DNA from 2 places in the Reyranella sp. GW821-FHT14A01 genome. Region 1 is predicted to be linked to the other one. Evidence: riboswitches for the same ligand, from Rfam matches in the RefSeq annotation. Region 1 holds a riboswitch; the other holds the start of a gene.
The links. Region 1 has a riboswitch for thiamine pyrophosphate ahead of AC1ROX_RS08715 (ABC transporter ATP-binding protein). Riboswitches for the same ligand answer to the same signal wherever they lie in the genome.
Positions count from the first base shown of each region.

Region 2: linked by a shared signal. The riboswitch ahead of thiO (glycine oxidase ThiO) and the one ahead of AC1ROX_RS08715 (ABC transporter ATP-binding protein) in region 1 are both predicted to bind thiamine pyrophosphate.

Region 1 covers NZ_JBXAPM010000003.1:418,563-423,963, forward strand. The annotation lists gene AC1ROX_RS08695 (FecR family protein) at 1-738, opposite strand, end outside; gene AC1ROX_RS08700 (RNA polymerase sigma factor) at 835-1,347, opposite strand; gene AC1ROX_RS08705 (O-methyltransferase) at 1,463-2,122, shown strand; gene AC1ROX_RS08710 (DUF192 domain-containing protein) at 2,227-2,733, opposite strand; TPP riboswitch at 2,815-2,916, shown strand; gene AC1ROX_RS08715 (ABC transporter ATP-binding protein) at 2,902-3,621, shown strand; gene AC1ROX_RS08720 (ABC transporter permease) at 3,618-4,355, shown strand; gene AC1ROX_RS08725 (ABC transporter substrate-binding protein) at 4,358-5,299, shown strand; gene AC1ROX_RS08730 (cold-shock protein) at 5,309-5,401, opposite strand, start outside.
Region 2 covers NZ_JBXAPM010000001.1:513,543-518,943, forward strand. The annotation lists gene AC1ROX_RS02490 (response regulator) at 1-523, opposite strand, end outside; gene AC1ROX_RS02495 (MarR family winged helix-turn-helix transcriptional regulator) at 530-1,027, opposite strand; gene AC1ROX_RS02500 (glutathione S-transferase family protein) at 1,130-1,771, shown strand; gene AC1ROX_RS02505 (branched-chain amino acid aminotransferase) at 1,904-2,833, shown strand; gene AC1ROX_RS02510 (GCG_CRPN prefix-to-repeats domain-containing protein) at 2,989-3,354, shown strand; gene AC1ROX_RS02515 (Spy/CpxP family protein refolding chaperone) at 3,372-3,857, shown strand; TPP riboswitch at 3,929-4,046, shown strand; gene thiO (glycine oxidase ThiO) at 4,042-5,046, shown strand; gene thiS (sulfur carrier protein ThiS) at 5,015-5,212, shown strand; gene AC1ROX_RS02530 (thiazole synthase) at 5,215-5,401, shown strand, end outside.

The DNA of each region.
Region 1 (5,401 bases):
ATGGCCCCGCCACGACGCCACCTCTTCGGGCGGAATCCGCGATCGGCGGATCGCGCCGCTCTTGCGGTCGAGCGTGACCTGATCGCCCGGCGTCAATCCGAGCGGCTGCATCGGCGATCCGACGCTGCGGACCTTGACGGCGCCGTGCGCCACGCTGACGGTGAGAGCCTCCGCGCTCATGCGCACGTCGAAGGCCGTCCCTACGACTCTGACGGTGAGTTCACCGGCCTGGACCTCGAACGGCCTCAACGGGTCGGGTGCCACTTCGAAGAACGCCTCGCCCGACAGCAGTTTCACCGATCGGCGGCCGGCGACGATCGTGGCGTCGAGCGCGGTCTGCGGCGAGAGATCGATCCGCGTGCCGTCTTCCAGGGCGACCTGGCGCAGTTCGGCCGTCGCCGTCACGAAATCGGCGCGCGGGCCGATGAACTGCATTCCGGCGACCACCAGCATCACGACGGCCAGCGAGACGAACGCGGCGATACGGCCCCTGCCCACAAACCAGCCGGTCCGTGCCGCGGCCACCACCGGCGGCACGGACGGAACGGCCTCGGGCTGGCCGGCGAGCATCTCCCAGGCCCGTTCCGCCCGCTTCCAGGCGCGCGCATGGTCTTCGCTCTCGCGGCGCCAGGCATCGGCGGCCGCCCGCAGCGCCGCGTCATCCGGCGCCGCGTCGAGCCGCAGCAGCCATTCGGTCGCGGCTTCGATGAGGGGATCGAGGGGAGCGCTGTGCGGCATTGAGGTCACTGAATGGCGTCGGCTGCCCCGGCGGAGATCGCCGGTCGCCCCTAGACGGATCAACTGCCGCTTTTTTCGACGGAAGGTGAAATTTTTCTAGTCGTCCGGCTGGGCCAGATGCATGGCCACGCGAGCGATGCCCTGACGCACCCAGCGGTGGGCTGTATTGAGCGACACATCCAGCGTGTCGGCGATCTGCTGCAGGGTGAAGTCGCCGCTGCGATGCATGGTGACGGCGCGACGGACCGATGGCGGCAGTTCGGCCAGCGCGGCTTCGAGCGCATCGAGCTGCTGGCGATGGGAGAGATCCTGCTCCGGCGTGGTCGCGTCGGAAGGCACCTTCCACCACGACCGGTCGTCCTTGAGGGCGCGATCCTCGATCGCGCGGCGCCGGGTGAGGTCGTAGGCCAGGTTGCGGACGATGCGATAGAGATAGCCCAGCGGATGCTGGACATCGGCATCGGCCGAGCCCTGCGGCGCGAAGCGGATGAAGGCTTCCTGCACGACGTCCTCGGCCCTCGTCCGGTCGCCGACGATCGGCAGGGCATACTCGATGAGCGCCGCCCTGTGCGTCGTGTAGAGAACCATCTTGTCGTCGGGCCAGCTCACGCCATGTGCGTTATCTCAGATGCGAACGGCTCGCAAGTCCGGGCAATACCGATGGGGCTTCTTGATTGCGTGCTGTGCGATCTCGATATCCGACGCCGAGCCAACAGGAGAGAGCATGAAGAGCTGGCCGAAAATCCACGGTGCGTTGAGCGACTATGTCGACGCCAACTGGCTGCGTGAGCCGCCGCTGCGCCGTCGGCTGCGCGAGGAAACCGCGACCCTGCCGCGGGCCGGCATGCAGATCTCCGCCCACCAGGGCCAGCAGATCGAACTGCTGGCGCGCGCCATCGGTGCCCGGCGGGCCGTCGAGGTCGGTACCTTCACCGGCTATTCATCGCTTTGCATCGCTGCCGCGCTGCCGGCCGACGGCAAGCTCTGGTGCTGCGATGTCAGTGCCGACTACACCAAGGTCGCGCGCCGCTACTGGAAGGAAGCCGGCGTCGAGAGCCGCATCGAACTCACGATCGGGCCGGCGCTCGGCACGCTCGACTGGCTGCTGGCGCAGGGCCTCACCGGCCAGCTCGATCTCGCTTTCATCGACGCCAACAAGGATGATTACGACGCCTACTACGAGCGCTGCCTGAAGCTCGTGCGGCCGGGCGGGCTTGTGCTGATCGACAATGTCCTGTGGGGCGGCTCGGTCGCCGACCCCGCGGAGGTCGACCGCGACACGCAGGCGCTCCGTGCTCTCAATGCCAAGCTGAAGACCGACCAGCGGGTCGACCTCGCCCTGCTGTCTGTCGGGGATGGCATGACCGTCGCGCTGAGGCGTTAGAGCGGGGCTCTCTCATCGGAGCGCGCAACTCCAGTTGCGCTCAAGCCCTGCAGTTCGACGAAGTATGAGCGCAACTGGAGTTGCGCGCTCCGATGAAGGTCCGGTCAGGCATTCCCGAAGATCGGATGGAGGACCTTGTCGCCCGGCTTGATGCCCAAGAGCTTGGCGCTGCCGCCGTTGATCTCGAGGACGGCGCGCACCGGGAACTGGCTGGGGATCGTCTCGGTCGAATGCGGCACGGCATTGGCGTGGATCGACTTGATCGTGCCGTCGCCGGCGATGAAGACCATGTCGAGCGGGATCAGCGTGTTCTTCATCCAGAAGCTGACCGGGGCATCCTTGTAGAAGTCGAACAGCATGCCCTCGTAGGGGCCGAGCTTCTCGCGGAACATCAGGCCCCGCGCGCGCTGCGTATCGTCCAGCGCCAGCTCGACGTCGAACTTGATCTCGCGGCCGCCGGACACGACCACCAGCGACGAGCGCTTGAAGTGGAAATCGGTGCCGCCCTGCTGCGCTTGGGCAAGACCGCCGACCAGCACGAGGGGCGCCGCGAGGAAGAGACGGCGGCCGAGCGCCGACCTCGAAGAACTCTGGGTAACTGCTTGAACCATGGCCATGGCATAGAGCGTGGACCGCGATTTCGTCAAACCGATGACGCTTGCGTGAACAGGGTCACGTAACCATAGTGGCGGCCGCTCATCGGGGGGAGCCGCCTGGCGGCTGAGAGGTCCGGAAGGACGACCCCGAACCTGATCCGGTTAATGCCGGCGTAGGGACTGGTGGCTTCGTTGACGTCTTCGCCTGCTCTTTCGGTGCGTTCGGCACACATCGTCCTCGACGGCCATGTCGTGGCCGAGAACCTGTCGCTGGAGTTCGCCGCCGGCCGCACGACCTGCCTGCTGGGGCGCAGCGGCGTCGGCAAGACATCCCTGCTGCGCCATCTCGCCGGCCTGCTGCCCGGCACGGAAGCCGCCGGGCCGGTCGCCTACATGGCCCAGCGCGACCTCTTGCTGCCCTGGCTCAGCGTGCTCGACAACGTGCTGCTGGGTTATCGCCTGCGCCGCGACGAGGCGGCCCGCCGCGCCGCCGAACCGCGCGCCCGGGCGCTCCTCGCAGAGGTCGGTCTCGCAGATCGCCTGCACGCCCTGCCGCAAAGCCTCTCCGGTGGCATGCGCCAGCGCGCGGCGCTCGCACGCACGCTCTGCGAGGACCGCGGCATCGTCCTGATGGACGAGCCGTTCGGTCATCTCGACGCGGTGACGCGCTTCGATCTGCAGGACCTCGCCGCACACCTGCTGCAGGGCCGGACCGTCGTGCTGGTGACGCACGATCCCTTGGAGGCGCTACGCCTCGGTCACGAAATCCGCGTCCTCTCCGGTACGCCCTTCGCCATCGGTCCGGTGATCGCGCCGGCCGACGACGTGCCGCGCGATCCGACCGACCCCGACCTGCTCGCCTTGCAGGCCCGCCTGATCGGCCAATTGAGGCACGGCTCTTGAGACCGCTCATCACCGCGATCGGCTTGATGATTGCCTGGGAAATACTGACCTGGGCGACCGGCGTGCCGCCCTACATCCTGCCACCGCCCTCGCGGGTCGCCGTGGTGCTGGTCGAGCGGTTCGATCTGCTGGCCGAGCAGGCCCAGTGGACGGCGGCCGAAATGATCCTGGGCCTGGCGCTCGGTCTCGCGCTGGGTGCCACGCTCGCCGTGATCTTCGCCGCCTCCGTCACATGGCGACGCTGGGCGTTGCCGCTGGTGATCGTCTCCCAGGCCATTCCCGTGATCGCCATCGCGCCGCTTCTGGTGCTGTGGCTGGGCTATGGCATGGCCTCGAAGGTCGCGATGGCCGCCCTGGTGATCTTCTTCCCGGTCGTCAGCAAGCTCTATGACGGGCTGCGCCGGACCGATCCGGGCTGGCTCGAGCTTGCGCGCACGATGGACGCCTCGCCGCGCGCGATGCTGCTGCAGATCAGGCTGCCGGCCGCGCTGCCGGCCTTCGCCTCGGGCGTACGGATTGCCGCCGCCGTTGCGCCGATCGGCGCGGTGATCGGCGAATGGGTCGGCGCCAGTGCCGGCCTCGGCTTCGTGATGACCCAGTCGCTGGCGCGCGGCCAGACGCCCCTCGCCTTCGCCGCCCTCTTCATCCTCTGCCTGCTCGGGCTGGCGCTCTATTACGCGACCGACCGCCTCGCGCGCCGGCTCGTGCCCTGGCAATCGATTCAAGGAGACTGACCATGAAAACGATGATCCGACTGCTCGCCGCGCTGGCACTGTGCTGCGCCGCCCTCCCTGCCGCCGCGCAGGAGAAGGTCCGCGTCCTGCTCGACTGGTTCGTCAATCCCGACCATGCCGCCCTGATCATCGCCAAGCAGCGCGGCCTGTTCGAAAAGCAGGGGCTCGATGTCGAGCTGATCGCGCCGGCCGATCCCAACGCCCCGCCCAAGCTCGTCGCGGCCGGCCAGGCCGACTATGCGCTCTCCTACCAGCCGACCCTGCAGATGCTCGCTTCCGAAGGTCTGCCGCTGGTGCGGGTCGGCGTGCTGGTGGCGCAGCCGCTAAACTCGCTGGTCGCGCTCGAGGACTCGCCCGTGAAGACCATCGCCGACTTCAAGGGCCGCAAGATCGGCTTCTCGGTGTCGGGGGTCGAGGAAGCCGTGCTGGGGGCGATGCTGGAAAGCGCCGGCTTGACGCTCAAGGACGTGACGCTGGTGAACGTCAATTTCGCGCTGACGACCGCGCTCATGAGCAAGCAGGTCGACGGGGTGATCGGCGCCTTCCGCAATTTCGAGCTGAACGATCTCGAACTGAACAAGGCCAAGGGCCGGCTCTGGCTGGTCGAGAAACATGGCGTGCCGGCCTATGAGGAACTGATCATCGTGGCCAAGCGCGAGACGGTCGCCGTTGCCCGCACGAAGAAGCTGCTCGCGGCTCTCGCCGAGGCGACGGCCTGGCTGACCACCAATCAGGCCGAGGCATGGGCGAGCTTCTCCAAATACGGCAAGGATCTCGACAACGATCTCAACCGGCTGGCCTGGAAAGACACGGTCCCGCTGCTGGCGACCGATCCGGCCGCGCTCGACCGCGCACGCTACACCGCCTTCGCGGAATTCCTGGTGAAGCGTGGCCTGATCAAGCAGGCGCCGCCGCTCGACAGCTACCTGCGCGAGATCAAGTAGGAGAAGCTGTCAGGCGCCGCGGATCTCGACGACCTGAAGGCCCTTCTGGCCTTCAGCGACGCGGATCATCACCTTCTGACCCGGTGCCAACGAATCCATGCC
Region 2 (5,401 bases), on a different contig from region 1:
TGAAGGCGCGCATCAGCGCGATCTCCGCGTCGGTCAGCGCCACGCGCTTGCCCTTGTGCGTGAGCTCGCCCAGTTCGAGATCGAACAGCATCGGGCCGAACGTCACCTGCCGCGGCGGCTCCACCGGACCCATGACGTTGGCCGGCCGGCCGCGGCGCAACACGCTCTGGATGCGCAGCAGCAGCTCGCGCGGCTCGAACGGCTTGCCGAGATAGTCGTCAACGCCTCGCTCGAGGCCGGCGATGCGGTCCTTGGTCTCGACCATGGCGGTCAGCATCAGGATCGGCACGTCGTCGGTGCGGCGTAGCTCGGCCGCGAATTCCAGGCCGGTCTCGCCCGGCATCATGACGTCGAGCACGATCAGGTCGAAGTCGAGCGAGCTGATGCGCTGGCGCGCTTCCGCGGCGTTGGCGGCGGTCGAGACGCGGAAGTCGTTGCGCGACAGGAACGACTTCAGCAGCTCGCGCAGGCGCGTATCGTCGTCGACGACCAGGATGTGCGGCTTGTCGGTCGACGCATCCATGGCGTGCTAGCGGCCGCCGCCGCGGATCCGCTTGTCGACCACGAGGCGCTCCGGCGGATCGAGCAGGCCGAGCAGGACCTTACGGAAGCCTTCGACCGCCTCGGCGCCGGTCTCGCGATAGGCGCGGGCGAAGCGCTGGCTCTGGCGGTCGGTGAGGTCGCGTTCGAGTTCCTGTCCCTTGGGCGTGAGCCAGAGCAGTCGCTCGCGGCGGTCGCGCGCGCCGCTCTTCTGCTCGACATAGCCCTGCTCGATCAGGTCCTTCAGCACGCGGCTGATCGACTGCTTGGTGACCTTCAGGATCGACAGGAGGTGACCGACGGTCTGGCCGGGATGGCGCCCGATGAAGTAGAGAGCGCGATGGTGGGCGCGGCCGAGCTGGTGGTCCTTCAGTCTCTGGTCGATCTCGAAGGTGAAGTCGCGATAGGCATAGAACATCAGCTCGATGCCCTGGCGCAGCTCTTCGTCGCGCAGGAAAAGGGGGTTGGCGGGGGCTCTGGATTCCACGCGGTCTTTATAGAGCGGGCGCGTTGCGTTGACACCCTGCGCGGGCCGATGTTACGGCGCGGCCGCCCTTCCAGACATTTTCTTATCCCGTGCGAGGATGCCATGCTGACCGTCCACCATCTCGGCAGATCGCAATCGGAACGGATCGTCTGGCTCTGCGAAGAGCTCGGCCTGGACTACAAGCTCAGGGTCTACGACCGCGATGCGGTCACCCGGCTCGCGCCGCCCGAGTACAAGGCGCTGCATCCGCTCGGCGCCGCACCGGTGATCCAGGACGGCGATGTCCTGCTGGCCGAGTCCGGCGCCATCGTCGAGTACATCGTCGCCAAGTACGGCAAGGGAAGGCTCGTCCTGGCGCCCGATCATCCCGACTTCGCCCAGTTCCTCTACTGGTTCCACTTCGCCAACGGCACGCTCCAGCCGGCGACCGGCCGCAACATGATCCTGGGCCGGCTCGATCTCCCGGCGGACAATCCCCTGATCAAGGCCATGAAGGGCCGTCTCGACCTGGCGCTGGGCCTCCTGGAGGCGCGGCTCGCAAAGGCCGATTACCTGGCCGGGGCCGAACTCACGACCGCCGACATCATGGCGGTCTTCTCCCTGACCACCATGCGTTACTTCCTGCCCTACGATCTGGCGCCCTATCCGGCGATCCGCGCCTATCTGCAGCGGATTGCGGCCCGCCCGGCCTACCAGCGGGCGATGCAGAAAGGCGACCCGGGAATGCCTCTGCTCCTGACCTGAACATTCACGGCGGAAAACACCACAGGGTCAGTGCGATTGACAAGGTCAGTAATATTGACCTATTTGAACGGATAGTTGTTCTGAGGACCACCTCAGAGACCTATTTGGAATCAATCGAGAGAGGATATCGCAATGTCCTTAACCATGGATGACCGGGACGGTTTCATCTGGCTGGACGGCAAGCTGGTCCCGTGGGGCGAGAGCCGCATGCATGTGCTGACCCACGCGCTGCACTACGGCTCGGCCGTCTTCGAGGGCGAGCGCATCTATGACGGCCGCGTCTTCCGCCTCGCGGCCCACAGCGCCCGCCTGATCCGCTCGGCCAACCTGCTCGACTACGATCTCCCGTGGTCGCGTGAGCAGATCGACGAGGCGACCCGCGCCGTCGTGAAGGCCAACGACCTCACCGCCGGCTACATCCGTCCCATCGCCTGGCGCGGCTCGGAGGTGCTGGGCGTGTCGGCGATCGGCACGACGGTCCATCTCGCCATCGCGCCCTGGGCGCAGGAAGGCCGCCTCTCGGTGCAGGCGCGCGACGCCGGCATCAACGTGACCATGGCGAAGTACCGCCGGCCCTCGCCGGAGACGGCGCCGGGCCACGCCAAGGTGGCCGGCCTCTATGTCATCTGCGGCATCGAGAAGGACCGTGCGCTGAAGGCCGGCTTCGACGATGCGCTGATGCTCGACTGGCAGGGCCGCATCGCCGAGACGACCGGCGCCAACATCTTCCTGGTGATCGACGGCAGGCTGGTCACGCCGACGCCGCACAATTTCCTCGACGGGATCACGCGCCGCGCGGTGATGGGCATGGCGAAGAAGCGCGGCTGGACGGTCGAGGAGCGCGACGTGATGCCGGAGGAACTGGCCCAGGCCAGCGAGGTCTTCCTGTGCGGCAGCGCCGCCGAGATCGTGCCGGTCGGCTCGATCGACCAGCACCATTTCCAGGCCGGCCCGGTGGCGAAGACGCTGATGGCCGACTTCCAGAAGCTGGTGCGGGAGCCCGACAGCGAGGGCTTCGGCGAGGCCACGCATCTCCTGCAGGAAACAGCCCGGGCAGCCTGATTCGAAGCCGGTTTCATCGAGGCGTTTGGCGCGTCGGTTCGGACATCATTCGGCAGGAGGGATGCAAGCAGAGAAGCTTGACGCTTGGCGGGTCGGCCGCTTGACTGCTCGCAGCGATCAGCCCGGCTATCTCTTCAGCGTTTGAGTGGTGTGCAATGAAAAGTACCTTCGGAAGAGCCCGGCCGATCCTCTTCCCGCTGCTTCTCGCCCTTGCCGTTCCCGCTGCGGCGGCACATGCCTTGATCTTGCCGCCGGCCGTCGAACGGCAGGCGGACGAGCACATTGTCCTCGTCGATCAGGGATGCGGACCCGGCTGGTGGCGCGGACCTTGGGGACATTGTCGCGACACGCCTTACACCGGCAACCTGCCGGGCGGCGGCTACGGCACCAACGTCGGCGAATCCTACTGGGGCAGCTACAACACCGGAAACGGCTGTCCGCCCGGCTGGTGGCGGGGACCCTGGGGCCACTGCCGCAACACGCCCTATCATGGCCGCCTTCCGGACGGCAGCTGGCAATGATCTTCATGAGGAACGACATGACCCGCCGATACGCGACGCTCGTCGCGACGACAGTCCTGACTGCTGCCTGGCTTTCCGTAGCGCCGCAGGTGGTGATGGCGCAGCAGGCTGCCCCCGTGCCGGCCTATACCGACGCCGACCTGCAGGCCGTGCTCAATGCCCGCATCGCCGCGCTGAAGGCGGTGATCGGCCTCACGCCTGAGCAGGAGAAACTGTGGCCGCCCGTCGAAACGGCTATCCGCGACGCGGCGCGCAGCAACGCCGAGCGGCTCAAGCAGCGCCAGGCTGCCAAGCCGGGCGATTTCCTCGATATCCTCGGTCTGGTGGCCGACGGCGAGGAGGCACGGGCCAGGGAAATCCGCAAATTCATTGCGGCCGCCAAGCCGCTGATTGCGACGCTGACGCCGGAGCAGAAGCGTCGGATGCCGGCCTATCTCGGCATGACCGATTATCCGGGACAGCCGAGCGGCGGCCTCTGGGTGTTCCAGGAAGAACAGGGCTGACCGTCGCGGGCGGCGATCGGATCATTGGCCCCTGCCACCTTGACAGGGGCGCCCGCGATCCCCTTTTCTCGAAGACGTCCGAGGGGTGCCTGATCTTCCAGCGGAAGACGGGCTGAGACAGCCTTAACGGCTGAACCCTTTGAACCTGATCCGGGTCATGCCGGCGAAGGAACGGGAGTCAGCGTTGGATCGTCTTGTCGTATCAATCATTGGAGCTGGCGTTGCGGGCCTGGCCTGTGCGACCGAGCTTGCCGACCACGGCGTGGCCGTCGAGGTGCTGGAGCGCGCCGGACGGGTGGGCGAAGGCGCCTGCTCGTGGATGGCGGGCGGAATGCTGGCGCCTTGGTGCGAACGCGCGACCACCGACGAGGCCGTGGCGCGTCTTGGGGCGCCGTCGATCGACTGGTGGCGGAAGCATTTCCCCGGCACCGTCTCGAAGGGCAGCCTCGTGGTCGCGCCGGCACGCGATGCCGCCGACCTCACGCGCTTCGCGGCGCGGACCGAGCGCCATGAATGGCTCGACGGCGACGCAATAGCCGCGCTGGAGCCCGATCTCGCGGGCCGCTTCCGCCGTGCCCTGTTCTTTCCCGATGAGGCCCATCTCGAACCGCGCAAGGCGCTGGCGTCGCTGGCTGCGAGTCTCGAGGCGCGCGGCGTTCCGATCCGGTTCGGGGTCGACGCAAAGCCAGCCGAATCCGGTTCGCGCTTCGTCGTCGATTGCCGCGGCCTGGCCGCGCGCGACGCGCTGCCGGACCTGCGCGGCGTGCGCGGCGAGATGGTGGTGGTGCGCAGCCGTGACATCGTGCTGTCGCGGCCGGTGCGGATGCTGCATCCGCGCATTCCGCTCTACATCGTGCCCCGCGGCGACGGCATCTTCATGATCGGCGCCACGATGATCGAAAGCGAGGAACGCCGTGCGGTCAGCGTGCGTTCGGCGGTCGAGCTGCTGAACGCGGCCTACACGCTGCACCCGGCGTTCGGCGAGGCCGAGATCGTCGAGCTGGGGGCCGACCTGCGCCCGTCCTTTCCCGACAACCTGCCGTGCGTGCGACGCAACGGCCGCGTGCTGCACGCCAACGGGCTTTACCGGCATGGTTTCCTGCTCGCGCCCTGGCTGGCGCGGCAAGTGGCCGATGCCGTACTTCTGGAGACGAGAGATGCGGATATTCCTGAACGACGACATGCATGAGGTCTCGCCCGGCACATTGGCCGCGGCCCTCGAAACCCTCGGCTTCGGAGGCCGCAAGATCGCGACGGCGGTGAACGGCCGCTTCGTCGCCGCTGCCGCTCGGCCGCGCACGGAGCTGGTCGACGGCGACAAGATCGAAGTCGTCGCGCCGATGCAGGGAGGATAATCATGTCGTCCTTCTACGGCGTCGACCTGAAGTCGCGGCTGCTGCTCGGCACGTCGCGCTATCCCTCGCCCGCGGTCCTCGAACGCGCGGTCAAGGCGTCGGGCGCAGAGGTCGTGACCGTGTCCCTGCGGCGCGAGAGCGGTGCAGGCAAGGCCGGCCAGAGCTTCTGGTCGCTGATCCAGTCGATGG